DNA from 4 places in the Companilactobacillus halodurans genome. Region 1 is predicted to be linked to each of the others. Evidence: predicted binding sites of a transcription regulator. Region 1 holds the regulator's gene; each other region holds the start of a gene.
What was found. The regulator Rex, encoded in region 1, represses fermentation and respiration genes when NADH is low (regulators of the CRP and FNR family bind a similar motif). The targets are predictions, from matches to a motif close to TTGTGAANTANTTCACAA.

Region 1 (8,202 bases):
TGCCAAAACAATGCCACCGACTGTCTTTTCTTCTTCTTTATCGACTGTTACAATGACTCTATCTCCAAGTGGTTTTAACAATTTAAATCCCTCCGATTGATTATTTTTAAGTTTATTATTAATATTTAGCACTCGAAGTTCTCTTGTGCTAATCACAAGTTTTATATTAACATTTTATCAGTAACATGCAAGTATTTACCTTTAAAAAATATGGAGGAAACTATGTCTTACCAAACAAATCAGTTCTTTACACTGTTGACCTATATCCTATTATTATGTTTGGGTACTGGTCTATCAATGCTTTCTGTGACGGGCTCAGGCTATTTTGTTACTTTGACTATCGGTTCACTGATTGCAACCGGAATTATGATTTATTTAGTCAAATTAAGTGGTCGAAATGAATTTGAGAAAAAAACTACTTTAAATCATGATTTGCAGTGGATTATTATCGGAACCATCGGTGCTATTGTTTTGCAATACGGAATTGGCTTTGCTGATCAATTAATTTTTAACGCTAATACCAGTTCCCAAAACACCTTGCAATTATTATTGATGGTCAAAGCTTATCCATACTATTTCATTTACGTTATGATAGCTGCACCAATCATGGAAGAAATCATCTTCAGACGAGTTTTCTTCGCTAACTTGATTAAACCAACCAATGTTTATATTGCTGCAATAATTTCTGCTTGTTTGTTTGCTTTCATGCATCAAGATACAAGATTTTTAGTTTATGTCGCCATGGGACTTTGGTTCTCATTTGTTTATTACAAATCAAAAAATATTTATGCCAGTGCTGGCAGTCACTTATTGATGAATGCCATCGTGTTAACTTTGGCTATTGCCTAGGTCAAGCACTTTACAGAAAAAGACAGATTACTTTCGAATTTTATCGAAAATAATCTGTCTTTTTTTAGCACTAATTTTATTCATCAAGACTATCTACAAAAGTCCAATTTAATTTAGTATGGTAATTTCCAGAAGCATTCATCATCCTATTATCCATTTCCAGTAACACACCCTTGTCAGCACGCCAGCTTAATGAGTTCATTCCCTGGCCACTGGTAGAGTTGGAAACAAGAATGGAGTTATTGAGAAGATCAGCTTCACCATCATCATCGTAATACTTGAGATGTCCTTGTAAAACATTGCCACTATCATCAGTAAAATCGGCAGCTTGACTCAAATATAATTGCACGCCTGATTTACTTCTTCTCATATCATCAACGTTCATAATATTATTTGGCCAATTAGTTTCATCTTGACGATAGATAACTTTCTCATTCCCAATTGGTTTAATGGTTCCATAATCGATATCATTAACTTGATATTCGAGTTTATTGGTAATCAAGTTTAAAGTCCTAGTATCGCCACTTTTCTTGACGGTATTGCCATTATCATCAGTTCCTTCTATATGAGCATTGGACCGGAAGCTCTCACGACTGTTGACGTCACTGACAGTCGTTTGAATTTCAATTTCATGGCTTTGATTGATTCCAAAAGCGAGGTTCTTAATTTTTAAATCATCTTCCCCACTGCCACTAGTAACTGAATAATCATTCGTCTCTTCGCCATCGATCAAAACTTTGTTAACTTTTGTATCTGATCGTAATGGCACCGTATAGGTGGCATCCTTGAGCCGAGCACCATTACTAGTATTAGTGATGGTGGAATTGTAAACTACCTTATCTTGACTGATAACATCATAAATCGTTTTTTCGGTATCACTGTTATTGTCATAGGTATTGTTCTTGATAGTCTCATCTAATTCAATTGTCGGACCTTCTGTTGACAAGACATGTAATTTAGCTTTGTTAGTATCGTATTCGTAAGTCTTACCATTGGTCTTTGCTTCAATGTGGGCAAAGTATTCAGCTCCATCATCATCAAGCGTGGTTGCATCGGTTGTATGGGCAACTGAATTCTTGCCAATTTCAATTTCTGATTGTTCATGAGTGATTGGATCTTCTTTAAACCAACGAATTGAGTAGTTCAAATCCTCTTGTTCTTCGAATTCACCAATATTTCCCATTAAAGCAAAAGTAGCTTTTTCACCGACATTAACGGTTTGATCTTCCAAACCACCACCAACCATTAATTTCGCCTCAGCTTCTTTGGGTGCACTATTGGAACTGTTGACAGCTGTTGCCGTAACGGTCACTTCACCACTTTGTGAACGATTATTAGCCGTAATTAAACCAGTTTCCTCATCAATAGTTGCTAATTCTGGTTTATCAATACTCCACTTAATCGTCCCCGTAAAGTTTTCTGGTTTCACATGTGCTCTGGCATAAGTCGAAGTCGTCGTGATATCTGAAGTCTGATTATAGATATAATCATCATCAGTTGTGACTGTTAAATCATCAACATCGACGTCGCTATCTAAGGTGTGGACCGCTGCAACTTGTGACCAAACCGTTGGCGATAATGCTGAAATAAACATATACCACGCTGTTTTTTGTTGATAATATTTTGTCCCCACTTCTGTCGGTGTCAAAGTAAGATTCTTTTTATTCCCGCCGTTTTTTCTTTAACCTCTGACCAAGTTTTTCCATCGCTACTTTCGTACCATTGATAGTGGGCCCAAGATGTAGCCGTCAGCAAAAAAGTAGCAAAGGATCTCGATTGATCGGTATAGAGTTTAGTCGTGTTATTTTCAACGACATAAGTATTCGCATTCGGTTGTAGATTGTATCCTGAAGTCAACCAGATTCCCAAGAATTTCTTAACATCATCGGTTGGCTCATGTTTGGGTACAACCGTTACCTCATCCTTTAAGTCCAAATTAGCAACTGGAGAATCCAAGGTGTCTGCTTGAATTTCACTGGACTTATCACTCATAAAAAGGCATGCAAAAAAAGAAATCATAACCAAGCAAAATAATATCTTATAAAATTTATTTGACTTGTGCATTATGAATCCCCTTTCATTTTACTAAAAGAATTATATCATGAGATTTAATATATAATAGTCAATATTTGCAAAATATTTTTCAATATTTAGATTGAATTTCGGAGCTAATAATTTGACTTTCTATAAAATATTTGATTTAAAAAAATAAAGTTTCAGAATTTAAAATTATTCCGAAACCTTATTTAAGTTATTCTTGAGAATAAACATTCTAAGTTGCTTCTAGAAAAAAATCCCCCCAATACATTTTGATGCAGACCAAAAAAGCTACTAATTCAAAATACGAATTAGTAGCTTTTTCTTTAATGCTTGAAAGTCGAGTTTGGCAACTTCCAATTATGTGTTTAAATCGTCTATATCACAGGGAGTTAACTAATCCCCACGCTTATATGATGCAACGTACTTTTGACGCTTATCGTCATCGAATTCATGTTCACTCTTAGCAATAATAACTGTTGCAAGAGAATTACCGACAACGTTAACAGCGGTACGTCCCATATCTACAAGACGGTCGATCCCAGCAATGAAGGTCAAACCTTGCATTGGCACACCGATAGTCGATACCGTGGCTAGGAGTACGACAAACGATGCTCCGGGAACTCCGGCCATCCCTTTAGATGTTAACATCAATACCACAACAAGGGTAATTTGTTGCCCAAGGGTCAAATTGATGTTGTAGGCTTGAGCCAAGAATAAGGCAGCAAGAGATTGATAAATAGCTGATCCATCAAGGTTAAAAGTATACCCCGTTGGAATAACGAATGAAACGATTCCCTTTGAAGAACCATATTTTTGCATTTTTTCAATCATCTTTGGCAAAGCTGCTTCTGAACTGGCAGTAGTAAAGGCCAAAGTGACTTCATTTTCAATAATTCTGAATAATTCATAAAACTTAACATGGAAAATATGTCCCACGATTGCCATAACGACAAAGACGAAAAACGCCATTGTGGCATAGGCAATAATGATAAAGAGCAGCAACGGCTTCAAGGAACCGAATCCCATTTCACCGACTGTAACACCAATCAACGCACAGACACCAATAGGAGCTGTCCGCATGACCCAATTAGTGACCTTGAACATAACATTAGCGACGGCATTCAACAAATCAACGATAACTTGGCCTTGCTTACCGATTGAAGCTGTTCCGAGGCCAAAGAAGACTGAGAAGAAGATGATAGGCAACATATCACCCTTGCCGAGTGAGGCGAAGACGTTAGTTGGTATAATACTCATCAATATCGACCAAATACCCGAATGTTTGGCAGATTTAGCGCTCGCTGTATATTGACTAATATCCGAACCTTTTAGACTGTGAATGTCAATAAAGGTACCAGGGTGAGTAACATTAGCGACGATAATACCAATAATAATCGCTAGTGTGGTCATGATTTCAAAATATATTAAAGTTTTTAATCCAATCCGGCCCAACTTTTTAATATCACCCATATTGGCGATACCAACTGTCAAACAGGATATTACAATTGGTAAAACAATCATTTGAATCATGGAGATGAACATTGTTCCAATGTTCTGCATGACTTGGATAGCAGCCTTATTCTGGTAGAATACTTGTCCAAGAATAATACCTAGAATCAAACCAATGATGATTTGCCATCCTAGACTAATTCGAAAAAACCGTTGTCTTTGCAATTTTAATTCTCCTTTGAAGTAACTTAATTTTAATTATAGAAGACTTTTCTTTAAAATGGAAAATGTTAACGATTTCAAATTAAAATTTCTTTCATATTATTAATTTATACGAACATTTACAGAAGCAAGTGTAAAGATTGTTCTTGTTTTAGTTTATTTTGAAGTAAAAAAATACAGAATATACGGATTTTATTTTCCTGTATTCTGTATTTTAGAATTATTTTTGATTTTATTATTAGAATTTGGGTTTTGGTTATGAGATGTGGGTGAAAGAATTTAATAACCAAAATTGGTTAATTGAATAACCATTCTTTCTATTTAATAGTGGAAACGAGTTACGGTGGGGCAACTCCCTACAAGATAGCTACGCCTCCCAAATCACTCGCAAAAAGCGCGAGTAATTCGGGAAGCTAGGCTATCCTCCGGGAGCTGGTCGCCCCACCTTCACTCTCTTAGGCTTCGCCTGATTCAGATGCAATAATATCCAAATCTCCATCCAAGGTCCATTCACTAACTGTGGCTGGTACGATTAAGTGGATGCCTTTCTTCAAGTCGTAATCTTTTCCATCTACGGTAATCTTTCCAGTTCCATCTAGGACTGAAATTAGTGTATACTTACCGATTTGGTGTTTTAAGTTTGCTGGTTCTTTGATTTCCCAGTGATAGACTGAGAAGAATGGTGAGATTGGTGGTTTTACAAAGGTTGTAAATTTGTTTTTACCAACTTGTTTTGATTCAATATCTAATTGTGGGTCTTTATGAGGCACAATGATTGTATCTTCTGACTGTTTAATGTGGAGATCACGCTTCTTGCCTGTGGTCTTATCTACACGGTCATAATCATACAGACGATAAGTGGTATCGCTGCTTTGTTGTGTCTCTAATGCCATGATTCCTTTGTTCAAGGCGTGAACTGTTCCACTTGGTACATAGTAGAATTCACCCTTTTTAACTGGAACTTTTCTTAACAAGTGGTCCCAATCTCCGGATTCGATCATTTGATCTAGTTCTTGTTTATTCTTAGCATTGTGCCCATAAATCAAGTATGAACCTGGTTCAGCATCGATGATGTACCAGCATTCTGTCTTGCCTAGTTCATGTTCGTGCTTAGCAGCATATTCATTGTCTGGGTGTACTTGAACAGATAAACTAGCTTCAGCATCCAAAATTTTAGTCAATAATGGGAATACTTCTCCCTTAGGATTGCCAAATAGTTCTTTGTGGTTTTTCCAAAGGTCATCAACATATTGACCGGCAAATTCTCCGTTTTCGACTTCTGATCTGCCGTGTGGATGTCCGGAAATAGCCCAGCACTCGCCAATTGAACCTTCGGGAATGTCATATCCAAATTTTGTTTCTAGTTTTCTGCCACCCCAAATTTTTTCATGGAATACTGGCTTTAAGAATAATGGTTCACTCATAAAAATTTCCCCCAAAAAATTAATTTGTTTCTTCTGATGATTCTTCTATCTTGTTCGATTTATCACGGTCTAAGAAGAAAATCAACGTCTGCAATTCATTTGCCAAGTCGACATAGTGAACGCGGATGCTGCTTGGAACATTGATAATAACTGGTGTAAAGTTCAAAATTCCACGAACTCCAGCATCTGATAAAATATCAGCAGTTGTCTGGGCAGCGTTAGAAGAAACTGTCAAAATACAGACATCAATCTGTTGAAGATGGAGTTGTTCTTTAAGTTCACTGATATCGTAAACTGGAACTCCACTCTTAACTGTTCCGACAATTTCTTTATTAATATCAAAAGCTGCCGCGATTCGAACATTATTTGTTCGAGAAAAGTTATAATTTAGTAAGGCGTTACCTAAATTACCTACACCAACTAAGGCTACGTTAGTTCTCTTGTCTTGATTTAAAAGCTTCTTAAAAAAAGCTACCAAATCGTTGACATCGTAGCCATAACCACGTTTTCCAAGTGCACCTAGATATGAAAAATCACGTCTAATTGTAGCACTGTCGATTTTAACCCCTTCTGATAGTTCTCCAGAAGAGATTTTTTTTGTGCCCTCATCTTTGAGAAATTGGAAATATCGATAATAAATTGGTAAACGCTTTATCGTTGCGTTTGGAACTGTTGTTTTTGTCATAATTTACCACCATATGTGTGTCATTTCACTAACATTTATACTAAATAAAAATCATAAAAAACGCAACACGTTAATCCTATAAAGGCACAAATTCTTAATTAATGATAAAATTGTGAAGATATAAAGGAGTTATAAACTTGATTCTATTACAAGCACAAAATATTACGAAAAATTTCGGTACCAAAAAACTTTTCTCAAATGTTAGTTTTGAAATTCAAGACAACAGTCGAATTGGATTAGTGGGCCGCAACGGAGTTGGCAAATCAACTCTCTTAAAAATCATTTCTGACCAAGAAAGCTACAATAGTGGAAATATTGCCTTAAAAAAAGATACTAATATTGGCTATCTAGCTCAGGATTCTGGTTTGAATAGTGACAGCGAAATCTTCTCAGAAATGGAGCACGTCTTCGACTACTTGAAAAAGCAGGAAAAAGAAATGCACCAACTGGAAGAAAAATTAGCAGATCCAACCGTAGCCGACTACGATCAAATTTTAAAAGAATACGACCGTTTGCAAACGACTTTCCGTCAAGAAAATGGTTATGGCTATCAATCTGAGATTCGCAGCGTTCTCAAGGGTTTTGGCTTTGACGAAGAAGTTTGGCATGACCAAATCTCAACTTTATCTGGTGGCGAGAGGTCTCGCTTGGCGATGGCTAAGATGCTTTTGGAACACCACGATATCTTGTTATTGGATGAACCAACTAACCACTTGGACATCAATACGGTCGAATGGTTAGAAAATTATTTGAAGGGCTATCGCGGGGCTTTAGTTATCGTTTCCCACGACCAGTACTTCCTCGATAAAGTTGTCACGGAAATCGTTGAAATCAATCAACATTCCTCAACTCGTTATTCAGGTAACTACTCGTTCTATCTTCAAGAAAAGAAGAAAAATCAAGAGGTTGCTTGGAAACATTACGAAGAACAACAAGCGGAAATCAAAAAAACCGAAGAATACATTCAAAAAAATATCGTTCGTGCTTCAACTACCAAGATGGCTCAAAGTCGTCGGAAAAAATTGGAACACATGGATGTCTTGGATAAGCCTGGTAGTGACCAAGGCTCAGTCCACTTCTCATTTGATATCGACAAGGAAAGTGGCAATGATGTTTTACTAGTTAAGGACGCCGCAATCGGTTATGACAATCAAATCATGTCTGAGCCTATCAATTTGGATGTAAAAAAAGGTGAACGTGTTGGTATTATTGGACCTAATGGTATCGGTAAATCAACTTTTCTTAAATCTATTTTAGGCAAGATTCCTATGATCAAAGGAACTAGTCAATTTGGTGCCAATGTTCAAATTGGTTACTACGATCAAAATCTGAAAGGTTTAAATCCTAAAAAAGATGTTTTGCATGAAATTTGGGACCTATATCCTCGTTTAGATGAACAAGTTATTCGAAATAAATTAGGTGCTTTCTTGTTCAGCGGCGATGACGTTTTGAAGCCTGTTGCTGGTTTATCTGGTGGTGAAAAAGCTCGCTTGATGCTGACTAAACTATCTATGGAAAATGATAATTTCTTAG
Region 2 (8,202 bases), on a different contig from region 1:
CTTTGACATTACCCAACAAGAATTCATTTCCGGGCAAAACAACTGCATTAACACCAGGAGCTTCAAGAATCTGACGCAAATGCAACTGTGCGCGGGCTGACCCTTGTGAGTGATAGGATGCTCCAACAATCATAACTGGCTTTCCATCCAGAGGATGAATCTTATATGAGAGCCATTCGATGACGTTCTTTAAAGCAGCAGGGACACTGTGATTGTGTTCTGGAGTAGCAATGATAACTCCGTCAGCAGCACTGATTTTCTTATTCAAATCTTGAATAGCAGGACTATTAGTTTGGTCGTCATCTTGGCAAAACATTGGTACGTCATTGATATCTAAGACATCGATATCAACTAAACCTTCAAAATGTTTTGCAATAAACTTCAATAAAGTCCGATTGTATGATTGTTCAGCGATTGAACCGGCAATACCTACTAATTTCATATCTTTTCCTCCTAATCTTTATCCCATGAGAAATCTTTTGCCTTTTGCTTGTTGATATCACTGGCGTTATTTAATTGCTTAGAGATATTAACGAATTGCAAAAAGTCTTTAAAGAGTCCATCAAGTTGTTTTGAAACCTTTTTATCTGCTAAATTGCCCTTTTCATCGAAAGCCTGCAATGAATGTGCTAACAAAAATTCCGAACTTGGCATGATGCGAGCTTTTAGTTCAGGTGAATCTAAAATTTGGCGCAGTTGCGATTGAGCTCGTGATGAACCCAGTGATCCATAAGAAGCTCCAGTAATCATCACTGGCTTATCCACGAATGGATGAATGCCATATGACAACCAAGCTAGAGCGCTGGATAAAGCTGCGGGGATTGAATGGTCATATTCAGGTGTAGCAATAATAACGCCATCTGAATCCACAATTTTTTTGGCAATATCTTTAGCCCGTTGCGGAACGAATTGATCAGGCGTCTTCTTATAGAGTGGCAACCCTTTGATTTCGACTAACTCAATTTCAGCACTGGTCTGAAAATGTTGCTTCATATACTGCAATAATTCACGATTAGTCGACTTCTTTGAATTTGATCCAACAATTGCTATAAATTTATTCATATCAAAAATCATCCCATTTATATTAATTTCCCAAGCTCATTGTAAAATGTTTCACTAATTAAATCAATATACTTTTTTATATTAGTAATATATAAAATACTTATATTAGTTTGAAATTATTCAAGCCACTAGTTACAACAGTTTCCAAGTCTTTAGTTATGAAAACAGCCTCAATCCCTCGTTGAGCTTCAATCATCGCTTTGCCTTTTTCAATACCTTGATAAAATCCTAAGGTCGACCAAATTTCGCCATCGATAGATTTATCGCTGACAATCGTGACGCTGGCTAAATTATTTTGAATCGGATAACCAGTTCTTGAGTCGAACATGTGATGATATTCATGACCGTCAACAACTAATTTACGCTCATAAATTCCTGAAGTACCAATCGATTTTTCAGGAGTACGTAAGACTCCTAATGAAACATCACGAGGTTTAAGAGGATTTTGAACGCCGATATTCCACAAACCATCTTCATGTAGACTTGGTCCTACTAATGAGACGTTGCCACCTAAATCAATAATTCCGGTTTTGACATTTCGTTTTAACCACAATTTTTTAATTTCATCAGCAATATAGCCTTTAGCGATACCACCTAAATCAATCTCCATACCCTTTTCTTGTAAGAAGACGGATTGTTTTGCATCGTCTAAAATAATTTTTTCTGGATCAATAATTTTCAAACGTGCTTGAATATCTTCATCGCTTGGTTTATTGGCACCCTTAAAGCCAATTTTCCACAGCTTGACCAAGGGACCGATAGCAACATTGAAGCCTAAGTGCTTTTGGCTGACTAAAACAGCTCTTTTAATCAAATTATAAGTATCGAGCGAAACTGAGACTGGTCTTTTACCTGCTTGGTGGTTAATCGACATGACCTCAGATTCCTTTCGATTGACAGTTAATTTATCTTCAAACTTTTGAATCAGCGCATAACCAGCATCTAAATCATCGATGCTACTGGGTTTTGCGACTGATAAATTTATCAGCGTTCCTAAAGCGTAATAGCTCTTATTTATTAATCCCATGGAAAATCCTCAATTCGTTTTCAAAATAGATAAACACTTGCAAGCTCTCTCATGATAGCTCTAATTGTCGTTCTCGACAAAGGGAACTTATTCACAATATCACAAATTAGCGGTATATTAATCCTAACATTGTGAGGAAATGGAGTGAATTAAATGTTTGAGGATTCAAAAATAAAATGGGATGCAAGTTATGACGTCATTGTCTTAGGTTTTGGTGGCGCAGGTGCATCTGCCGCTAGATTTGCTGCGGATAACGATAGTAAAGTTTTGATTACAGACTCTGCTCCAGAGGGTCATGAAGGTGGAAATACCCGTTATGCTGGTCAAGTTATTTCTTCAGGTTCTAACTTAGATGACTTGAGAAAATATTATCAAGACCTTGCATTTCCTTTATCATACGATAAAGATTTAATGGAGACTTATGTTAAGGGACTTTATAATATCCCTGATTACTTAGAAAAATATTTGGGCGTTAAGCCATTTATCATGAGAAAACACCCTGACTCACCGGTTTCAAAAGCCTTGCACTTTATGGCTCACGAATACCCCGAATTTCGTGGTCAAGCTACTCATGATTTAGTTGCTGTTCACGAAGGTGTCGCTGATTCAGCCCTTTGGAAGAACCTTCGTCAACAAGTTTTAGACCGTGCTGATAAAATTGACGTTTTGTATGAAACGCCAGCAGAACACTTGATTCAAAACCCTGAAACTAAGGCAATCGTCGGCGTTCAAATCAAGCGTAACGGTAAACTGCTCAACGTCCGTGCAAATAACGGCGTCGTATTGGCAACAGGTGGCTTTGAAAATAACCACAAGATGGTTGAAAACTATCTTGGTGAAACTAGTTTGAACCCAATCGGTTCGCTTTATAACAAAGGTATCGGCGTTAAGATGGCTAGCGAAGTTGGTGCTCAACTTTACAACATGAACAACTATGAATCATATGGCATCTTTCATGGCCTAACTCCAAAGCCTGCTGACGGCAAACGTTCGCAATTTCTTCCCTTCGATTGGCCAGCCTTCCATCAAGGCAGCTTGATTGTTGTTGGAGACGATGGAACTCGTTACTTCGATGAAAATGAAATCCATAGACATGGACACATCAAAGATCACGGCAATTGGAGAATCCCAAATGCTCAACGCCACCCTTACGTCGTCTTCGATCAAAAGAAATACGATGAATTGAAAAACGACAAGAATGCTCCTTATCCAGAATTTTTAAAGGCAGTCGTTAAAGCTGACGACTTAGCAAGTCTAAGTAAAGTAATGAATGTATCAGTTGATAAACTAAAAGAAACGATTAAAGACTTCAATCATTTTGCCGAGATAAAACACGATTATGCTTATAACCGTGATGCAAAAACTCTAACAGCCTTTGATAACGATGGTCCCTATTACGCTTTGGCAATGGTCCAAGGATTGTTGAATACCCAAGGTGGACCGGTTCACAACTCCAAGGCTGAGGTCGTCGACAATGATAACGCCGTTATACCACATCTCTATGCTGCTGGTGAATTGGGCAGTTTGATGGGACGTCAGTATAACGGTGGCAGCAACCTAGCTGAGAATTTAATCTTCGGTAAAATTGCCGGTGAAAATGCTGCCGAAAAGAAACCTGAAATTAAAGTTGAAACAGTCCAAACTGATGCCAATTCTTCAGCTAGCGTTCACGAATCTGGTTTAGGCTCTGATGTTGGTGAAGAACATTTTGAAACTAAAGCTAACCAATATATCGGCAAGTCAACTGCTGGCATGGGCAATGAAATCGTTGTTCGGGTCACTGCCAAAAATAAATCCGATATCGAAAATATCGAAATTTTGAAACAAAGCGAATCTGACGATTACGGACTGAAAGCTGTTAAAGAACTTCCTCAAGAAATCGTTGAGAAGAACTCAACTGATGTTGATACAGTTTCTGGTGCTTCCGCTTCAAGTAAGGCAATTAAAGAAGCTGTTCAAAATGCTTTAAACCAAATAAAATAATTTAATTAAAGTAATAAACACGATAATCAAAAGATTGGTTATCGTGTTTTTTTGCAAAAAAAAAGTAAACGTTGATTACTCAACGTTTACTTGGAAGGATATTTCACTTCATTATCTATGCCGTCTGCAGGATTTGAACCTGTGACCGCCGGTTTACGATACCGATGCTCTACCAACTGAGCTAAGACGGCAAAAATAAAGAAAAACCTATAAAAAAATTACATCTAATTCTTTGAACTAGATGTAATTTATTGGACACCTAGGTTTTCCTAAGTATTATAACTCCGGATGTCAGACTCGAACTGACGACACCCTGATTAACAGTCAGATGCTCTACCAACTGAGCTAATCCGGAATAATTCAATAGCTCTTTAACAGAACTATTAAATTTTATCAATTTATCGGCTTTAGGTCAATAACTATTTGGCATTTTCTTTAGTAATTTTTGTTACGCCACCCATATATGGTACTAAAACATCGGGAATTGTTACTGATCCGTCTTCATTTTGATTGTTTTCAAGAATTGCAGCAACTGTACGACCAGCAGCTAGTCCTGAACCATTCAATGTGTGAGCCAATCTAGTCTTGCCATTAGCATCACGATAACGAATGTGAGCACGACGAGCTTGGAAATCAAGACAGTTTGAACAACTTGAAACTTCACGATACTTGTCTTGAGCAGGCATCCAAACTTCAAGGTCATAAGTCTTAGCAGAACTGAAACTTGCATCCCCACTTGAAAGAACGATAACGTGATATGGAAGTCCTAATTGTTGCAAAATGTTTTCAGCATTAGCTGTCAACTTCTCCAATTCGTCGTATGATTCTTCAGGCTTTGCCACCTTAACCATTTCGACCTTGTTGAATTGGTGCATTCTAATCAAACCACGAGTATCACGACCAGCAGAACCAGCTTCAGAACGGAAGCAAGGTGTTAGAGCTGTGACATACTTAGGCAAGTCTTTTTCATCCAAAATCTTATCAGCAAAGTAGTTCGTCAATGGAACTTCAGCAGTTGGAATCAAAGTCAATGGGTTTTCGTCGACCATTACGGTATAAACGTCTTCAGTAAACTTAGGAAATTGACTAGTACCAAACATAGCATCGTTGTTAACTAAGTATGGAGGAATTACTTCGGTATAGCCTTCCTTTTGGTGTTGATCCAACATGAAATTATAAACTGCACGTTCCAATCTGGCACCCATACCAATGTAGTAAACGAAACGACTACCAGAAACCTTTGTAGCTTGTTCAAAGTCTAAGATTCCTAGTTCTTCACCGATATCCCAGTGGTGGCGAGGTTTGAAGCCTTCCTTAGGAATAGCGCCAACCTTTCTGATTTCCACATTAGTGCTTTCGTCAGGTCCAACAGGAACAGAATCGTCGGGAATATTAGGAAGACGAACCAAAATATAATTCATCTTTTCTTGAGCTTCTTCAAGTTCACTATCGATTGACTTAATATCGCTACCAACTTGTTTCATAGCAGCAATTTCATCGTCAGCACTTTCCTTGTTGCGTTTCTTTGTTGCAATATCTTGAGAAACCTTATTTCTCTTTTCTTTCAATGTTTCAGTCTTAACTAACAAGTCACGACGCTTTTCATCGTATGAAAGCAATTCATCGATTTCTTCAGCCTTAACGCCACGTGAAGCTAATTTATCCTTAATCCAATCTGGATCTTTTCTAATCAACTTAATGTCTAACATGACCAACCTCCTATATTTTAACTGTGCCACATAAGTAAACAGTTTTGATAAAAACTAACGCATAAAAAATAGCCGATTCATCCCAATAAAGGGACGAATCGACTATTCGCGGTACCACCCAGTTTCAGCGTATGCAAATACACTGCACTTTCAGATTTTATCGGATCAAACCGAACGGAATTACCCGTTACCATAGAATGCTGGAATAAAAACCTTAACGATTCACACCGACCATCGTCTCTCTGAAGGGTTTGTGAGTAGGCACTCTTTTAGCGTTATATTCATCTTTAATAATAGTTTAAAGCATCACAAATTTCAACTAGTAATGATTATCCTTCTTTTCTTGCTCAACATCGATATCTTCAAGTTTCAAGAACTTAGTCTTATGCTTAATCTTGTAGTAAGCCCAGCAAATAAAGAGAATAATCAAACCACTGTAACTAATCAATAAACGTCCAAAGTTGAAATTAACCATTGAACGAACATCTTGACCCAAAATAATAATGATACCTAAGATAATGGCTAAAATTGGACCAAATGGGAACCACTTAGCCTTGTATCTCAAATCATCGAGACTGTATCCCTTATATAGGTAAGCCTTTCTGAAGCGGTAATGGGAAAAAGCGATTCCCAGCCAAGCGATAAATCCAGTCAACCCACTAGCAGCAACTAGTAATTCATAAAATGAGTCGCCATATAAACTTGTAAATAGCGCGATGGCTCCAATTAGCGCTGTCAAAAGAAGTGAGAAGACGGGAACCCCACGACCATTAGTTCTTTGAAAAGCCTTAGGTGCCATGCCATTTTTACTCATTGACCAAAGCATCCGACTAGCAGCATAAAGACCTGAGTTAGCAGCTGAAATAACCGAAGTTAAAATTACAGCATTCATGACTCCAGCGGCTAAAGGAATCCCGACTTTCTTAAAGACAATCGTAAATGGACTGATAGCAATATCGCCAGCACCTGAACCCAACAAGTTAGGACTTGTATAAGGAATCAAGGCACCAATAACAGCGATTGATAAAATATAAAATAGAAGGATTCTCCAAAAGACTTGTTTGATAGCCTTAGGAATACTCTTTTCTGGCGTTGCTGATTCACCAGCTGTGATACCGATCAATTCAGTTCCCTGAAATGAGAACCCAGCAACGACGAAGACGCTTAGGATTGCCGGTATTCCTCCGACAAAAGGTGCCTTCTTATATGAATAATTTGTCAATCCGACAAAGTTTTGATTACCTAAAATACCAAGAATGCTTAAAATACCAACAATCAAGAAGATAATAACGGCGGTAACCTTGATTGATGACAACCAATATTCTGTTTCTCCAAATGAACTTACCGAAATAAAATTAATTACCAAGAGGATTATCATGAACGTCAAACTGATTTTCCACGAAGTCCAGCTTGGGAACCAATACTTAACTACTAAAGAAATTGTAGATAGGTCGACTGCCAGTGTGATAGCCCAGTTGAACCAGTAATTCCAACCTAGCGCAAACCCAAAAGCAGGGTCGATAAATTTTGTTGCATATGTAGCGAACGATCCAGAGACTGGCATATATGTTGCCATTTCTCCTAGACTAGTCATCAAGAAGTACACCATGATACCGATAGCCACATAAGCTATCAAAGCTCCTCCTGGACCAGCTGTTGAAATCGACGAGCCACTTGCGACAAAGAGCCCAGTTCCAATTGAACCACCAAGCGCAATCATCGATAAGTGACGGGTCTTCAACGACCTATTCACATCATTATTTTCCATCTTTCATTCCCCTTTTTGGATATAAAAAAAATCCTTATTATCAGAGGAACTACCGACAATAAGGATTATAATTATCCCATTAATCAATAGCTCAACGCAAAAAGCGACAGTCTACTGCCTATTAAGCAATAGCCCAATCAAATTACCAAGTAGGGATAACATGATTTCGGCAAACTTTCCTTTCATATTTTTTCAAAGTACCCTATCCGCACTCAAAAATACTAATAATAAAGATTGCACCTCTATCTGATTACAAAACATTATAAATAAATGTTAAGATAGTAGCAAGTAGTGTTTCGTATATTATTAAACTTTTTTAATTATAACGTTACCGGGGGAAGACATATGTTGGAGCAAATTTTCTTAGTAAGCAAGACGTTGAGAAATACCACATGCTAACTGTGATTAAATCGTTACCTCCTCGTGAAGTAAACTTGAGTAATATCAGTAACCGACTACAATTCACCTACCAAAAAACATATAATATTTTCCAAGCATTACTAGAAGACCTTGCTGACGTCGCTCCCGATATTGATGCTAGCGATACAAAGATAGAATCAATCGACTTCAGCAAAATTGCCATCGATACTTATCGACTATACTTGGTTAAAAATTCCATCGTTTTCCAAGCTTTCAATTATGGATTGACTAGT
Region 3 (8,202 bases), on a different contig from region 1:
ATTGATGGGAATTTTAACTACGAATGAAACATCATTGGTTGGCAATTTAATATCTTCAGATCGAATGAATTTTAAATTTGTCAAATCGTTACCTATTTCAATGAACCGTTATTTATATCGTAAATTCTTATTGGGCTTTGTGGTTCAGTTATTGATCAATTTGATTATTATGGGAATAGTAGCTGTGGTAATGCAAATCGGTTTGATTATGTCAATATCTTTAGTTTTAGGCGTGACGCTGGGGACGTATTTCATGAGTCAATATTATTTCACCCGTGATTATCGCTTACGTTTAGCTAATTGGACCAACATTTCTGAACTCTTTAATCGAGGCGCTGGTAACATAGGATTGATATTGTCGATGATGGCAATTATTTTTCTTGGAGTAGTGGTTATTGCTTCGTATTCAATGGCTGTAATCTTTATTCCACAAATTTGGCTATTGAATCTAGGGGTATTTGTTTTAATCGGCATTGCTGCGATAATAATAATCCATCACTATCAATTAAAATTTTGGCATCAATTTGAATAAATAAAAAAGCTGATGATAAAATATCGTCAGCTTTATTTTGGTTTACTTTTGGAGAATATATTTGAATTGTTTCGATAATTTTGTTTTATTAAATAAAGCCTAAGTATCATTATTCAAATGGGGTAATTGTTTTAGATGAGTTCAGATATGACTTCTAAAACTTGATAATTGGCATAGGCATTTAACTCTTCTAAAAAATCATTTAGTTCAGAACTAGAATGAAAGGCAGCTTGAATCATATAATTCATTTGACCAGAAATTCGGAAATGATGGCGAATGAAATTTCTTTTTTTGTGGATGAACTTTAAATATTTTTCGTGGCTGTAATATTCCATCTGTGTTTGAATAAAAACTTGATGAGAATATCCCATTTTGGCAGTATCGACTTCAACCGTATATTTTTTTATAATGCCATCATTTTCTAAATTTTCGATTCTCGTTGCCACTGCAGGAGGAGTTAGGTGAACTAATTCCGCAATTTTATTTTTTTTGATGCGTGAATCTCTATTTAGCAATTTCAATATTTCTGAATCTGTTTTATCCAATTAGAAATGACCTCATACTTTCTTATACACAGTATTATAAATAAATAGAGAAAAATTTACTATGAAAGTAGTCGTTGTTTATGTTATAGATAATTCAAAAACTTTTAAAATGTACAACTTTTCCTATTACAAGTGAGTTTTCAGTTAAAGTGAAAAGATTTAGCATTATTCATACAGATTAAAATCTTTTGATTAGACTAATAACTACTCAAATAACATTGCTTTTTGAAAAACATCATCATTAAAAGACACGAATTCGATAAATTCGAATTCGTGTCTTTTTTAGTGATTAATAAGTGGTTTTATTAGATTAGTTGTTTTTCCTAATTTTTATTACTTTGATAATTGAGAATACTGCCAGTAATGCCAGTAATGCCAATCCTAAAATGGAAGCAATCAATCCACTTGTGCCACCAGTTGAAGGGAAGAGTCCTGAACTGTTTTTGGAAGTTGAACTTGGTGTAGCAACATCATTTTGAACAGTTTCTAATACGTTTGGCAAAGCTTTTCCAGTACTTAAAGAGCGGGTACTTTGTGTTTTGGGTGTTGTTTCCTGACCAAAACTACTTTCAGAGGAGCCGTTTGTAATTGGTAATTCTGAATTTGAATCTGTATTTGGTTTTTGATCAGTGTCAGGGTTAGAACTTGAGTCAGTATCTGTGTCTGGTTCAATGTCTTTTCCGTCTGGGTCTTCTGTTGATTCGTTTTCATCGGTATCTAAATCAGTATTTGAGTCAACATCTTCTTCATTCGAGTCGTCAGTTGAATTTTCTCCATCATCTGTATCTGGTTCATTACCTGAATCTGTACTTAAATCTTCATCAAAATCTTCTTCGTCACTTTCATCAATATCTGGTTTTGTTGGTTCTGGATTTTTGTCTTCATCAACAGCTTCATCATATGAAGAGTCATTTTGATAATCCCAACGGTGCGTTTCACCTTTAACATTAACCACTTCAGCAATGATATTTCCATCTAAGTTATGATTAACGGTAACTGTTGCACTAGTTGCAAGGACGCTACCTTGGAAAGGTGCATCAAAATTAATTGTTCCGCGATAAACGCCATCTGCTTGTGAACTGTCATAAAAGTTCCAAAGAATGTGATTGTCGTCAAAATATTCTGTTTCATGATTAGGACGGTTAGTTGGATCAGTACTGTTTCCATCAGTATAGAATAGTTGAATCTGTGATTTCATATCGTAACTAGATTTACCTTTCAAATCAACGTTGATAACGATATTTGTTCCACCAGCTTCTGATGAAAGTCCTTTGATTTTCAAAGGCGTACTTTTTTCAAGAACGCTGCTATCTAAATCAAAAGCAATTTTGTTTTCCTTATTAGGAGTGTAGTCATCTAATTCAATGACACGGTTATTGATGTCTTCAGCAAAATTTTTATCGTTTAATTTGTCATGAGCATCTCTTTGCGTGATAGCCTGTGATTTTTGAGCTAAAACGTTAAAGTATGAATCAAAGTCAATGTAGGTGTTGTTGCCTTGGTCTTGGAAAACTTCATCTTTAGTAAGGTGACTGATAGTTGATGTATTGACCATCAATTCTTCAGTATCAGATAGTAAAACGTCATTGTCTGTACCGAAAGTTACTTTATTAGTCCGATCGCCATTGCTAGAAACAAAAGAACTTGATTCCATTTTGAATATAAGAAATATCTTTTTCAACTTTTCCCATATCATCTTTGATGTTGGTACCGAATCCAGCATCACCTGATAAATTAGCAACGGCTAGGTTACCATTTGTATGCGTCGAAAGGTTAGCTTCCTTAGCAAAAATATGGAAGTGAGCAGCATAACCTAATTCGTTATTGTCACTATTTTTAAAATCATCTGTCACGTTTCCACCTGATGAAGGTGTCCAATCGTTTTTTGTTTGGTTGATATCAGACGTTTCCTCAGTCGCAATATCAGCAGCGTACGCTTGGATACTAGGAGTGATACTTAGTAGAATTGTTGTGCTCAGGGTAATACATGATAGTCTAAAGAATTTGCCCCGGGTATTTAACATGATTTAATGAACCTCGTTTATAAGTTTTTTGTGATTATTATTATTATAAAATTCTATGCCTATGTCAATAACATTTGATGAAAAAATATTAACTGTAATTGCTTTCAACCATTTGTAATCGATTACATTTGGTGAAGCCAAGCGTCTCTAGTGCTTGGGGCAGTAGGAGAAATTTCAAAATCAAAATAATAATCAAAAAAATAAAAAATATTTTCAATAAACTACTGATTTTAATTAATAAATATATAAAATAATTATATTTAAAACATTAAAAAAGTATCTTAAAATTAAAAGTAGCAAATATCCTTTGGATATTTTTTTATAATCGTATGTGAAAATTTTAACATATAGGAGAATTCTAATGGATCAAAAACAAACAAGTAAAGAGATACTACTGAGAATGGTGAAGTCGTTCACTGAAAATGAAGTTGCTCCCTATGATATGGAAATCGATCGGACTCGTTCATATGTGAATGACTTATTAGAAAAAATTAAAAAATATGATTTTTTGAGCACGATGTTGCCAAAAGAATATGGCGGTGCCGGTTTCGATGGTGAAACGACGGCGGCCATGATCAATGAGATTGCGCGTGGAAATGCCAGTTTGGCTGTTACCTTAGAAGGTCACTTTAAGTCAGTTGACCAAATCGTTAAATATGGTAATCAAGCTTTAAAAGATGAATATTTACCACAAGCTAAATCTAGAATCATTGCTTTTTCAATGACTGAACCAAGTGGTGGTTCTAATCCTCTAGGCATTACTTCCCACGCTGAAAAAAAAGGCGACAAGTGGATTATCAATGGTGACAAAATCATGATTACTAATGGTGGTTTGGCTGAGATTTATTGCGTTCTAGTCAAAACAGCTCCAGAAGAATTATCATTTTTCGTCATTGATAAAGATATGCCTGGCTTTGAATTCGGTAAACAAGAAAACTTCTTAGGCTTGACTGGTGTTCCAGTTGGCGAAATCGTTATGAATAATATTGAAGTCGATGAAAATCACTTGCTCGGTAAAGTTGGTATGGGTAAGGAAATCGGCGACAGTGCTCATAATGATGCACGTGTATTGATGGGCGCTGTCTTAACGGGAATTATGGAACATGAGCTCAATGTTGTTACTGATTATGCAACGCACCGAAAAGCCATTGATACGCCAATTATCCAAATGCAAGGAATTCAACGTAAAGTCGCTGATATTGCTGTTGCTAAAGAAACAACCAAATTGTTATATCAAAAAGCTGCTTGGTTAAAAGATAATCGTCAGGATTATGAAGAAGAAGCTGCTATGACTAAGGCTTATGGAAGTCGCAGCGCTGTTAGATCAGGTGACAATGCCTTACAAATTTTAGGTGGTTACGGCTATAGTTTGGATTATCCTGTGGAACATTTAATCAGGGATGCTCGTGCTATGGAAATCGCTGAAGGTACTGTTGAAAAAATGAGAACAGAGATTGCTTTAATAGAAGCAAAGAATCGTGCCTAGGAGGAAAATATGAAAATAGTTGTCTGCATTAAACAAGTTCCAGAAACTACTAATGTCAAAATTAATGAAAAAACTAAAAATATCGACCGTCGTGGATTAGGTGGAGTCATCAATTCTTATGATTTGCACGCCTTGAAAACTGCCTTAGATATCAAAGAAAAAGTCGGTGGAGAAGTCATCACCTTAACTATGGGACCAGACGATTTTGCCGTTTCCTTGCAAGAGACCTTAGCTTTAGGTGCTGATTCATCAGTTCTTTTGTCTGACCGAGCTTTTGCTGGAGCTGATACGTTAGCCACTGGTTATGTTTTAGGTAAAGCAATTGAAAAAATTGGCGACGTGGACTTAGTTTTAGTTGGTCAACAGTCAGTTGATGCCGATACTGGCCAAGTTGGTCCCATCATTGCTGAGTTGTTGCAAGTTTCTCAAGTTACTTACGCTGATAGCATTGAGCCAAAAGCTGATAAACTGCTTATCAAACGTAATCTGGAAACAGTTGCTCAAGAAATCACCGCTAAATTGCCTTTGTTAGTTACTGTAACGGATACGATCAATCAACCTGAATATACGAATGTCGTTGAAATTGCTAAGAGTTTCGACAAACCAATTACCACATGGCACGCTAGTGATTTGAGTTTGGAAGATTCACGAGTTGGTCAAGCTGGTTCACCAACAATCGTTCGTTCAATCTCTTCACCTGAAAAAGTTGCCAAGGTAGGTCATAAATTGGCCGACGACCCAGTTGATGCAGCTAAGGAATTAGTTGAAGTTTTGAAGAAACAAAATGTTTTGACGGAGGATGAATAAAATGACAGTGATTAAGGAAAATTGGATTTTTGCCGAAACTGAATTGCAAAAGATCAATCCGGTAACCTATCAATTGATTACAAAAATGAATCAAGTCAGTCATGACCCAGTTGTCGTAATTTTGATTGAAGGAAAATCCGCCAAATTGGAAAATGACTTGGCTGAATACGGCCCTGATAAGATTTTGGTTATCAAAGATGATGACTTAGCTAGTGGCGACGATTTGGAAGTTACGAATGCCTTAGATCAATTGATCAAACAAAAGGGAACTCCGAATACTTTTATTTTCCCAGCAACTGTTGTTGGACGTTCAATTGCTCCAAGATTGCAAGCACGATTGAGAACTGGTTTGACTGCTGATTGTCTTGACTTGAGTTTTGAAGGCGACCTCTTAGTTCAAACTAAACCATCTTATGGCGATAACATCATGTGCGATATCACGATTCCTAATCACCAACCACAGATGGCCACAGCGCGTCCCAATGTCTTTTCCGCCGAGAAGAAGAATAATGAAAGTTTACAAGTTGAGTACATTTCCAATCTCACATGGCAAAAAGATGCTCAACTAGAAATTAAGAGTCAGGTTTTGCCACCTAAGACAAGTGATAGTGTCGTCGACGCTGACCGAATCGTTGCTTTAGGTCGAGGCAATAATTCTGAAGCTGCAATTAAGACCGCTGAGAAATTAGCCGAACGTTTACATGCTAATGTTGGTGTCACACGACCATTAACTGACTTAGACTAATTCACGATTGATGACCAGATTGGTCAAAGTGGTCAAACAGTTGCTCCAGAATTGTTGATTAACTTAGGTATCTCAGGTGCAGTTCAATACACAGCCGGTATTTCCAATGCTAAAGTGGTTATTTCAGCTAATACTGATGCCAGTGCCCAAATATTCAATTACTCAGATTACTACTTTGTCGGGAATGCACAAGAATTTGCTAAAGCTTTAGAAGCAGTTTTATAAATTAAGTATTAGTTCATTAATAGCGACTTATGATATGATTAAATGGTTATTTTTTGAAGAGAGGTAATAAAATGGCCATTAAACTAGTCGCTTTTGATATGGACGGAACATTTTTAAATGATAAAAACACTTATAATCATCAACGTTTTGGAAAGATTTTAGAACAACTGCGTTCGAAAAATATTCGTGTAGTGGCCGCTAGTGGCTCTCAATATCAACGTTTGCAAAATCAATTTGATGAATTCAAATCAGAAATGGATTTTGTTTCACAAAACGGAGCTGTCGTATACAGTGAGAATGCACCATTGTTGATTCAAGCAATTCCAGAGGATGCCGTGGCAAAAACTTTAGACATTATTAATCATCAATTTGAACCAACTGATATCGCTGAACATTTGGTTGTCGGCGTCAAGTCAGCTTATGTGGACCAAACAATTTCCCAAGCTGCTTATGATTTAACTTATCGTTACTATAATCACTTGAAACGGGTAGTAGATTTACCAACAGTAACTGCTAAACGTCTTGAGGATAAGATTACTAGTATTGGGGTTACTTTTAATAATCATGTTGATTTTGATAGTATGATGAACAATCTACGAAAGGCTTTGCCGGTCGGTCTTGCCAGTCAAACTTCAGGTTATAATACTGAATTGATCAGTGATAACACAGTCAATAAAGCTGTGGGATTGAAAGAATTGCAGAAGAAATTCAATGTTGCTGACGATGAAATCATGACCTTTGGCGATAACGAAAATGACCTAGGGATGTTGCAATTGACTCCTTATGGTTACGCCATGGAAAATGCTGTTTCTAAAGTTAAAGATGCGGTTAATCATTTCACTGATTCTAATAATGATGAAGGTGTTTTGAACGTTTTAGAAAAGTTACTGAAATAAAAATTATAGTCTAAACAGGTAAAAACTTGTTTGGACTTTTTTTATGAAAAAGTTTTGTTAGTAAAAAAGGGTGCCCACTTTTTGGACATCCTTTTAAATTAATTTCATGGAACGAATATTGACGATAATAACTTTGGTTTTTTCAAACATAACGATACCTTTTGGATAATTAATTGATTTCAAATGGCCTTTTAGATGCTCATAATAACCAGAAACTTCATTAAAGTAATTAACATCGACTGTCTTGTCATTTTTCCTTAAGTACTCAAGCTGACGTTTGATTAAAACCTCTTCATCAGCAGTTGTATATTTTTTTCGGCGATAGCTTTGAGTCTTCTTTTCAATCAATCCTTTGAATCCTTCCAAAGCTCCAAAAGGCGCAAATTGGGCAGCTCGGTCTAATTCTGGCATTGGCAAATGGCGTTTAGATGGTTGATAAGGAAGATTCATAATATCGTTATAAGCTGAGGTATCGTTAAAAATCTTTTGTTCAATTAATTTCTTTTCATCCATTAGGCGTGATGACCTCCAATTTGATTGTTACGTTCCATTGTGGTTGAACCCTTTTCAAGATCAGATGCTTTGACGATGACGTTGCGATTACCGAATTTCCTTTGTAAATTTAAAATAGTTTCTTGAATTTTTCTATCTTGTTGACGCTTAGTTTGAGCAGTTTTATCTTGAATTATTTCCTCATTAGTATCTTCAAAAAGATTCGTTTGCTTGAAAGTAGTTTTTTGTTTGGCTTTTTTCTCGTCAATCAGATTGGTTGCTGTTAATGTGATTCGTCTTATCAGCATCTTAGAATCAGTGCATCTTTCATAGAGCATTTTGAAGGTGCTGCTCAATTCAGCAGACGATGAAGTTGGACTATCCAATTTTATATTAGTATGAGCTGGTTTAGGAACCTTTCTTCCATAGTAGTCAGTTACCAACTGGCCA
Region 4 (8,202 bases), on a different contig from region 1:
ATTTATATTTACCAATTTTAGGGATTGAGGCATTCAGTCTCTATTTGTTGTTATGGGAGAAAGTTCCCAATAAAGAATTGGTAACGCAAAGAAAGCCCCACGCCGATTTGTTGGGGCTTTTAGGCATTGATTTAAGACGGTTTTATGAGGCTCGAATCAAAGCTGAAGCTTTAGGTTTAATCAGGACATTTGAAAAGAAAGATGATTTGGGACCGTACTATGTTTATCAACTGATAGAACCATTATCACCTGATGAATTCTTTAAGGATGACTTAATGAGCATTTTTCTTTACGAACAAGTAGGTGAGAAAAAGTATCATTTATTGGCTGATAAATATTCTCACTCTGATCTTGTTTTGAAGAATTCCCAAGAAATCACAAAAGACTTTCTAGAAGTTTTTCAGTTGAGCAATAATGATTTGATCAACACGCCTTCAGAAGTTAAGAATACTCAAAATAGTTTCCAAACACAGCCTTCAAAGAAAAATCCATCTTTAAATGAGAAAAAGATGGAGCCACTCGACTGGGAATTAATTACGGACCGTTTGCAGCAATCTTATCGAATCAGTTCCGATAATGTCTTAGAAAATCAAGAATTGATTTTGAATTTGCATGCCTTTTATGGACTAGATGAAATGACTTTGATCAATTTGATTGGGAAAACATGCAATATCGTGACTAATAAGATTGACCCAACAAGACTCAAAAAATCAGCTCAAGACCGTTTTGAAAAGAATGTCAATATTTCTGTAAAGAAGCAGGCTTTGGAAGAAGTTTCGAGTCCTAAAGAAGATGAAAATGCGTCAACCAAGAATTGGAATCGTGCTGAGCAACAAATTTTACAACAAGCTAAAACCATGACCCCAGCAGACTTTTTAGCTGCTCAAAAACAAAAGAGCGGTGGTTTTACTGGTACAGTCGAATCAAGGGCATTACGAAATATGGCAATGAAAAGTTATTTGCCAGTTTCCGTATTGAATATCATGGTCTATTATATTCTGCAAAATTCACCAACATTAACGCTGCCTTTGATGGAGACAATGGCTAATGATTGGCAGCAAAATAAGGTTCAGACGGCTGAACAGGCTTTGCAAAGAATCAATGATTTTCAAACCAAGCCTCGTAATCCCAAACGACATTTCAATAACAATAAAAATCGTAAAGTTGAACAAGCTACTGATTGGAGTAAAGTTAAAGCAAAGGTTCCTCAGAATCAAAATACTCAAAAGAATCAGACTAATCTTCAAGATAGACTAAAACGATTAAGAAATAAGGATAATTAAGCATGGAAAAATTAGGAAGCAGATTGGCAGAATATTTAAATTCAAAGAATTTGACGGAGGATTATCGCCGTCTTCTTAATGCAGCTTTAAAAGACGAAGATGTTCAAAAGTTTTTGAAAAAAAATAGCGATGAGATTAATCCCAATGCTATTTCTACCAGTGCTGCTAGCATTTATGAATTTTATAATAATAAGCACCATAAAAGTGAATTGACTCAGGGCTATTATCCTAAATTGATTGTCAGCAACCACAATATTGAAGTTGCCTATTATCCAAATGAAAAATTGCAAAACCGCGAGAAAAAAGATCAATATGAGTCTGGATTTGTTTTGATGGATATGGCTTCTGATATTCGGAATGCTAAATTGGACGATTACAGCGGTCAAGGTCGAGAGGATGCTTTGAGTCAAGCTCTAGATTTCATTGATCATTATTTAAATCAAAAAAAATTTATTCCTGGTTTATATTTGGCTGGTGATTTTGGCGTTGGCAAGACGTATCTTTTGGGAGCAATCGCAAATGAATTATTTAAACATGATGTTCATACGACCCTGATGCATTTTCCTACTTTTGCCATTGAAATGAAAAATTCAATTGGAACTAATAGCGTTTTAGAAAAGGTCAATAAGATTAAAGATGCTGAAATTTTAATGCTTGATGATATTGGTGCTGATTCAATGTCTAGTTGGATTAGGGATGAAGTCTTGGGAGTTATTTTGCAATATCGAATGCAAGAGAATTTACCAACTTTCTTTTCGTCGAATTTTTCCATGAATGAATTGGAAAAGCACTTGTCGATAAACCAACGAGGTGAAGAAGAGCCAGTTAAAGCTAAACGAATTATGGAGCGAGTTAAGTATCTATCTCGTGAAGTGATCGTGACTGGTCCAAACAGAAGATTTCAAAAATAGCTTGCAATAATAAAAAATTAATGTTTAAATGAAGCCAATGAAAGATAACACTTCGGTTCTACTCAGGGAGGGTACGATTACTGGAAGCTTACCCATTACTGGAGTTACCATTTTCGTTTAAAATTGTATAATTGTCAGTTACTTTATAACTAAATGAGAGAAAACTGTTATTTGTTGTACAGTTTTAAACTGGGTGGAACCGCGCGAAATACGTCCCTGAAGTATATGCATATTTTTGAATATGTTTATACTTCAGGGACGTATTTTTTTGTTATCAAAATTTTAGGAGGATAGGTCTATGTCAAAAATCAAATTAACATTCCCAGATGATTCAGTTAAGGAGTTTGATCAAGGCACAACTACTTTGGACGTTGCTAAGTCAATTAGCACATCATTGGGCAAAAAAGCTGTTGCTGGTAAACTTAACGATACATTAGTCGATCTAAAACGTCCCATCAAGCAAGACGGTAAGATTGAAATTATCTCAGCTGAAGATAAAGAAGATGCACAAGAGGTACTTAGAAATACTGCTGCTTTGGTATTCAGTGCTGCAGCTAAGAACTTTAAATCAGATCTTCACTTCGGTGAAAAACAATCAAACAGTGATGGTTTCTACGTTGACACTGATAGCAAGTCAGGACAAATCAGCGTTGATGAATTAAAAGAAATTACTGCTTTGATGAATAAAATCATCAAAAACAATGATGAAATTAAAAGATCAATGATGGACAAGAAAGACCTTGTAGAAATGTTCAAAGATGATCCATACAAGTCATCATTGATTGGTGCTATTGAATCAGTCCAAATTCCTGTTTATGAGTTGGATGGATTTGTTGATTTCGGTTACGATGCAGTTCTAGTAAATCTTAGTGCTTTGAAACACTTTGAATTGCTTTCAGTTGCTGGTGCTTACTGGCAAGGTAAGTCAAGTAACCCAATGCTTCAAAGAATTTATGGTACAGCCTTCTATGAAGAAGATGGCCTAAAAGCTGACTTGAAGCGTCGTCAAGAAATCAAAGAACGTGACCACAGAACTATTGGTCGTGATCTTGACTTGTTCTTCGTTGATCCAGAAGTTGGTGCCGGTCTTCCATATTGGATGCCAAATGGTGCAACAATCCGTCGTGTTATTGAAAGATACATTGTTGATAAGGAAGTTGCTTGGGGTTACCAACACGTTTATACACCAATCCTTATGAACTTAAATGCTTATAAGACTTCAGGTCACTGGGCACACTATCGTGAAGACATGTTCCCACCAATGGATATGGGTGATGGCGAAATGCTAGAACTTCGTCCAATGAACTGTCCTTCACATATTCAAATTTACAAGCACCACAACCGTTCATACAGAGATTTGCCTCTTCGTATTGCTGAATTAGGTATGATGCACAGATATGAAAAATCAGGTGCGTTGAGTGGTTTGCAACGTGTTCGTGAAATGACATTAAATGATGGTCACACATTCGTTGCTCTTGATCAAATTCAAGAAGAATTCAAACGTACACTACAATTGATGGTTGAAGTTTATAAAGACTTCGATATCAAAGATTACTCATTCCGTCTAAGTTACAGAGACCCTGCTAACACAGAGAAGTACTTCGATGATGATGAAATGTGGGATAGATCACAATCAATGCTTAAGGGTGCTATGGATGACCTTGGTCTTAAGTACTACGAAGCTGAAGGTGAAGCTGCATTCTATGGTCCAAAACTTGATGTTCAAACAAAGACAGCTCTAGGTAATGACGAAACATTGTCAACCATCCAACTAGACTTCATGCAACCAGAGAAGTTCAAGTTGACATATGTTGGTTCAGATGGTGAAGATCACCGTCCAGTTATGATTCACCGTGGTATCGTTTCAACTATGGAAAGATTTATTGCATACCTAATTGAAATGTACAAGGGTGCATTCCCAACATGGTTAGCTCCAACACAAGTAAGAATTATTCCAGTTAATGATAAACTTCACTCAGATTATGCAAATGATGTTCTTTCAGAATTACGTGCTAAGAATATCCGTGCTGAAATCGATGATCGTGATGAGAAGATGGGTTACAAGATCCGTGACGCTCAAACAATGAAGATTCCTTACACAGTTGTTGTTGGTGATGATGAAGTTAAAGATGCTACCGTTTCTGTAAGAAAGTACGGTCAAGATGATTCTTCATCAGAAAATGCTAAGATGTTCATTAATAGTGTTGTGGCTGATATTAGTAATTTCAGTCGTGAAGATTAATAAAGTCAAATAAAAGTTAAATTTTTTAAGCCTAACCACGTAAAAAACGTGATTAGGCTTTTTTTAATTGAATTAAAATTTGTTAAAGAATGAGCAATCTAAGCTGTTTGACATGTTTATACATAAAAACTAGTTTCAAAAATTTCAGTCAATTTTTGAGAATTAAATTAATTAAAAAAAGGACCAGAGGTACTTTTTAAATTTAAATAGTATCTAAAAGGCGATATAGCAACATTGTTCACGATTTATGAACAGTTGTTTATTTATATTGATATAAATATAACAATTATATATTAATCAAAAAGTGATAATTGTGAAATCAAAGTTTTTTTGGATTTCTGGAAGCCAATCTTACCAGTGGATACCTCCAAAATCCCAGTTTGTGAAGTAAAAAAAGGCGTTGCCAGCTCTTTTTGTAAGCGTTATCATGCATTTGTAAGGAAATAGTTATAGACTTCACAAAGGGAGCGTGTGAGTATGCAAATTGGTATTATTAAGGAACAAAAAGAAGGAGAAGGCCGTGTAGCGGCTACTCCAGAAAATGTTCGTAAAATGGTCGATGCCGGAAATGAAGTTCTTGTTGAAAAGAACGCCGGAGTTGGTGCTGGATTTTCTAACGATGAGTATGTTGAAGCTGGTGGTAAACTAGTTAGCCATGCTGATGGTTGGAAAGCTGATTTAATCGTTAAAGTTAAGGAACCAGATCCAGAAGAATATCAATACTTTACAAAAGGCAAGATTGTTTGGGGATTCCAACACTTGGCATCATCTAAACCAACAGTTGAAGCTATGATGAAAGCTGGAACAACAGCTATTGGCGGCGAAACGATTGTTAAAGATGGCAAGTTGGAATTATTAGCACCTATGAGTGCTATTGCCGGTAGAAGATCTGTGATTATGGGAGCTTATTATCTTGAAGCTCAACACCAAGGACAAGGAATTCTATTACCAGGAATTCCAGGAATCGAAGCTGGTAACGTAGTTATCTTTGGTGGTGGTAATGCTGCTACAAATGCTGCTGAATTAGCTTTAGGTATGGGATGCTCAGTTGTAATCATTGAATTAAAGGATGAACGTATCAAAGAACTTCAAAAGAAGTTTGCTGACCAAAACTTCCGTGCTGTTAAATCAAATGAAGAAAACTTGGCTAAAGAAATCAAAGATGCTGACGTCTTTATTTCAACAATTTTAATCCCAGGCTCAAAACCACCTAAGTTGGTTAAAGAATACATGATTAAATCAATGAAACCAGGCAGCGTTGTTGTTGATGTCGCAATTGATCAAGGTGGAACTGTTGAAACAATTGACCACCCAACAACAATTGATGACCCAATCTTCGTTAAAGATGGAATCATTCACTATGCTGTTCCAAATCAACCTGGTGCTGTACCACGTACAGCTACAATGGCTTTGGCAAAAGGCAATATCGATTACTTATTGGAAATTGCTGATAAGGGAATTGATCAAGCAATCATGGATGATGATGCATTAGCTTCTGGTGTAAATATTTATGAGGGTAAAGTTACAAACAAAGGCTTAGCTGATTCATTAGATGTTCCATTTACAGATTTGAAAGAACTATCCGTTAATTAAAATAAAAAATTGGTGAGGTAGAAAAATGATTAAAGGCGTAAATGTTAATACTATGGTAGATATTCACGATATCCAAGAGGCTCAGGCTATTGTTGGTAAATATGCCCGTAAGACTCCTTTAGTACAATCAATGTTTTTGAGTAGAAATATTGTTGGTGGCGATGTTTTCTTAAAGCTAGAAAACATGCAATTGACTGGATCATTCAAATTCAGAGGCGCTAACAATAAAATTAATCATTTAAGTCAAGAAGAGCGTGACCGTGGCGTTATTACAGCATCTGCTGGTAACCACGCTCAAGGTGTTGCTTTAACAGGTCACCTTCTTGGAATCGACACAACAGTTGTTATGCCAGATGAAGCACCACAAATGAAACGTGATGCAACACGTGGCTACGGTGCTGAAGTTGATATTCACGGAGCAACTTTTGATGATGCCCACGAATGGATGCGTGAACGTGCTGAACGTGAAGGAAAGACAATCGTTGATCCATTTAATGATAAATATGTTATTGCTGGACAAGGAACAATTGGATTGGAAATCCTAGATGATATTTGGGATGTAGATACAGTTATCGTTCCTGTCGGCGGTGGCGGCTTGATTTCAGGTATCGCAGTTGCTTTGAAATCATTTAATCCATCAATTCACATTGTTGGTGTTCAATCAGAAAACGTTCACGGCATGTATTCATCAGTTAAAGCTGGTAAGATTACAAAACATCACGATGACTTTACACTCGCTGATGGAACGGATGTTGCTACACCTGGTGACATTACATTCCCAATTGTTAGTCAATTAGTTGATGAAATTGTTCTTGTTAATGAAGATGAAATTGCTGGAGCAATGAAAGACTTGCTACAAAGAACAAAGGTTGTTGCTGAAGGTGCCGGTGCACTTCCAGTTGCAGCTCTTGAATCACATAAGATTGATGACAGATGGCTCAAGAATAAGAAAGTTGTTGCTATGGTATCTGGTGGTAACGTTGATTTGGGCCGAGTATCAGAAATCATCGACCACTTCTTCAAACCAGTTGAAGCTGATGGGGGAATCGGCTAGACAGAACTTTTGAAGACAACAAGAGATGCTGCATCCTGAGGTGCAACATCTCTTCTTTTTTAAAAAACGAAAATGGATGTTTCTCTTTGTATTGGAGGTTAATATTATGGGCGATCAAGATACTGGTTTAAAGAAAACAATTGGCTTCTTTCCCGCCTTTGCAACCGTAACTGGAACTGTTATCGGTACTGGAGTTTTCTTCAAAGCTTCAGCCGTTACCAATTACACTGGTTCCGTCAGTTTGACGATGCTGGTTTGGTTGATAGGTGGAATTATTACCATTTGTGCTGGTCTTACGGGAGCCGAATTAGCTGCAGCATATCCTGAAACAGGTGGTTTAACAAGATACATTGAACATAGTTATGGAGGATTCTGGGGCTTTATGGCTGGCTGGGCCCAAGCAATCATTTATTTCCCAGCTAATGTTGCCGCTATCTCAATTGCATTTGGGACTCAATTTGCACATTTGTTCACACTCTCGAATGCTTGGATAGTTCCGGTAGCAGTTTTAAGTGCACTTTCAGTTACATCCCTGAATTGGATCAGTGCTAAAGTTGGTGGACGCGTCACTTCAATTTCATTAGTTGCTAAACTGATTCCATTAGCATTGATAGTACTCTTTGGATTCTTGCACAAAGGACCGGTTGATTTCTCGCTGTTCCCTGTTGTTGCAGGTCCACATCGTAACTTTATTGCAGCCATTGGTAACGGACTCTTAGCTACTATGTTTGCTTATGATGGCTGGATTCACGTTGGTAATATCTCAGGTGAAATGAAAAATCCGCGTAAAGATTTGCCAAGAGCAATTTCTCTTGGGATTGCCGTTATCATGATAGTTTATTTATTAGTTAATGCCGTCTTCATGTTTGTTTTGCCTCTCGGCCAAATTTCCGGTAATTTGAATGCTGCTTCAGATGCATCAACTGCCATCTTTGGCGACATGGGAAGTAAATTAGTTACAATTGGTATTTTAATTTCTGTTTATGGTGGTTTGAATGGCTATACAATGACAAGTATGCGTGTTCCTTATGTTATGGGTAAAGAACACAAATTGCCATTTGGCGATACTTTTGCAAAATTAAATAAAGCAGGAATACCTTGGGCAGCCGGGGCTATTCA

Region 2: FHL05_RS01455 (FAD-binding protein) is a predicted target of Rex. The motif match lies at 2,169-2,186, and genes of this name have one in related genera.
Region 3: FHL05_RS01410 (acyl-CoA dehydrogenase family protein) is a predicted target of Rex. The motif match lies at 3,431-3,448, and genes of this name have one in related genera.
Region 4: ald (alanine dehydrogenase) is a predicted target of Rex. The motif match lies at 4,881-4,898, and genes of this name have one in related genera.

What each region holds. Positions count from the first base shown of each region.
Region 1 covers NZ_VDFO01000009.1:54,103-62,304, forward strand. Annotated here, with positions in the region: gene groES (co-chaperone GroES) at 1-81, opposite strand, end outside; gene FHL05_RS03495 (CPBP family intramembrane glutamic endopeptidase) at 223-849, shown strand; gene FHL05_RS03500 (hypothetical protein) at 926-2,497, opposite strand; gene FHL05_RS03505 (hypothetical protein) at 2,494-2,841, opposite strand; gene FHL05_RS03510 (cation:dicarboxylate symporter family transporter) at 3,283-4,563, opposite strand; gene manA (mannose-6-phosphate isomerase, class I) at 5,016-5,984, opposite strand; gene FHL05_RS03520 (redox-sensing transcriptional repressor Rex) at 6,004-6,669, opposite strand; gene FHL05_RS03525 (ABC-F family ATP-binding cassette domain-containing protein) at 6,807-8,202, shown strand, end outside.
Region 2 covers NZ_VDFO01000004.1:930-9,131, forward strand. Annotated here, with positions in the region: gene FHL05_RS01440 (NAD(P)H-dependent oxidoreductase) at 1-442, opposite strand, end outside; gene FHL05_RS01445 (NADPH-dependent FMN reductase) at 454-1,062, opposite strand; gene FHL05_RS01450 (FAD:protein FMN transferase) at 1,163-2,089, opposite strand; gene FHL05_RS01455 (FAD-binding protein) at 2,243-4,072, shown strand; tRNA gene FHL05_RS01460 (tRNA-Thr) at 4,191-4,263, opposite strand; tRNA gene FHL05_RS01465 (tRNA-Asn) at 4,355-4,427, opposite strand; gene serS (serine--tRNA ligase) at 4,492-5,781, opposite strand; gene FHL05_RS01475 (amino acid permease) at 6,101-7,549, opposite strand; lysine riboswitch at 7,629-7,802, opposite strand; gene FHL05_RS01480 (helix-turn-helix domain-containing protein) at 7,942-8,202, shown strand, end outside.
Region 3 covers NZ_VDFO01000003.1:69,195-77,396, reverse strand. Annotated here, with positions in the region: gene FHL05_RS01430 (ABC transporter) at 1-532, shown strand, start outside; gene FHL05_RS01425 (Lrp/AsnC family transcriptional regulator) at 664-1,077, opposite strand; gene FHL05_RS01420 (collagen-binding domain-containing protein) at 1,388-2,758, opposite strand; gene FHL05_RS01415 (hypothetical protein) at 2,706-3,101, opposite strand; gene FHL05_RS01410 (acyl-CoA dehydrogenase family protein) at 3,463-4,587, shown strand; gene FHL05_RS01405 (electron transfer flavoprotein subunit beta/FixA family protein) at 4,597-5,394, shown strand; partial or broken gene FHL05_RS01400 (electron transfer flavoprotein subunit alpha/FixB family protein) at 5,387-6,364, shown strand; gene FHL05_RS01395 (Cof-type HAD-IIB family hydrolase) at 6,436-7,260, shown strand; gene FHL05_RS01390 (hypothetical protein) at 7,354-7,773, opposite strand; gene FHL05_RS01385 (Y-family DNA polymerase) at 7,773-8,202, opposite strand, start outside.
Region 4 covers NZ_VDFO01000011.1:31,123-39,324, reverse strand. Annotated here, with positions in the region: gene FHL05_RS12755 (DnaD domain protein) at 1-1,283, shown strand, start outside; gene dnaI (primosomal protein DnaI) at 1,286-2,194, shown strand; gene thrS (threonine--tRNA ligase) at 2,493-4,436, shown strand; gene ald (alanine dehydrogenase) at 4,914-6,029, shown strand; gene tdcB (bifunctional threonine ammonia-lyase/L-serine ammonia-lyase TdcB) at 6,055-7,083, shown strand; gene FHL05_RS04120 (APC family permease) at 7,190-8,202, shown strand, end outside.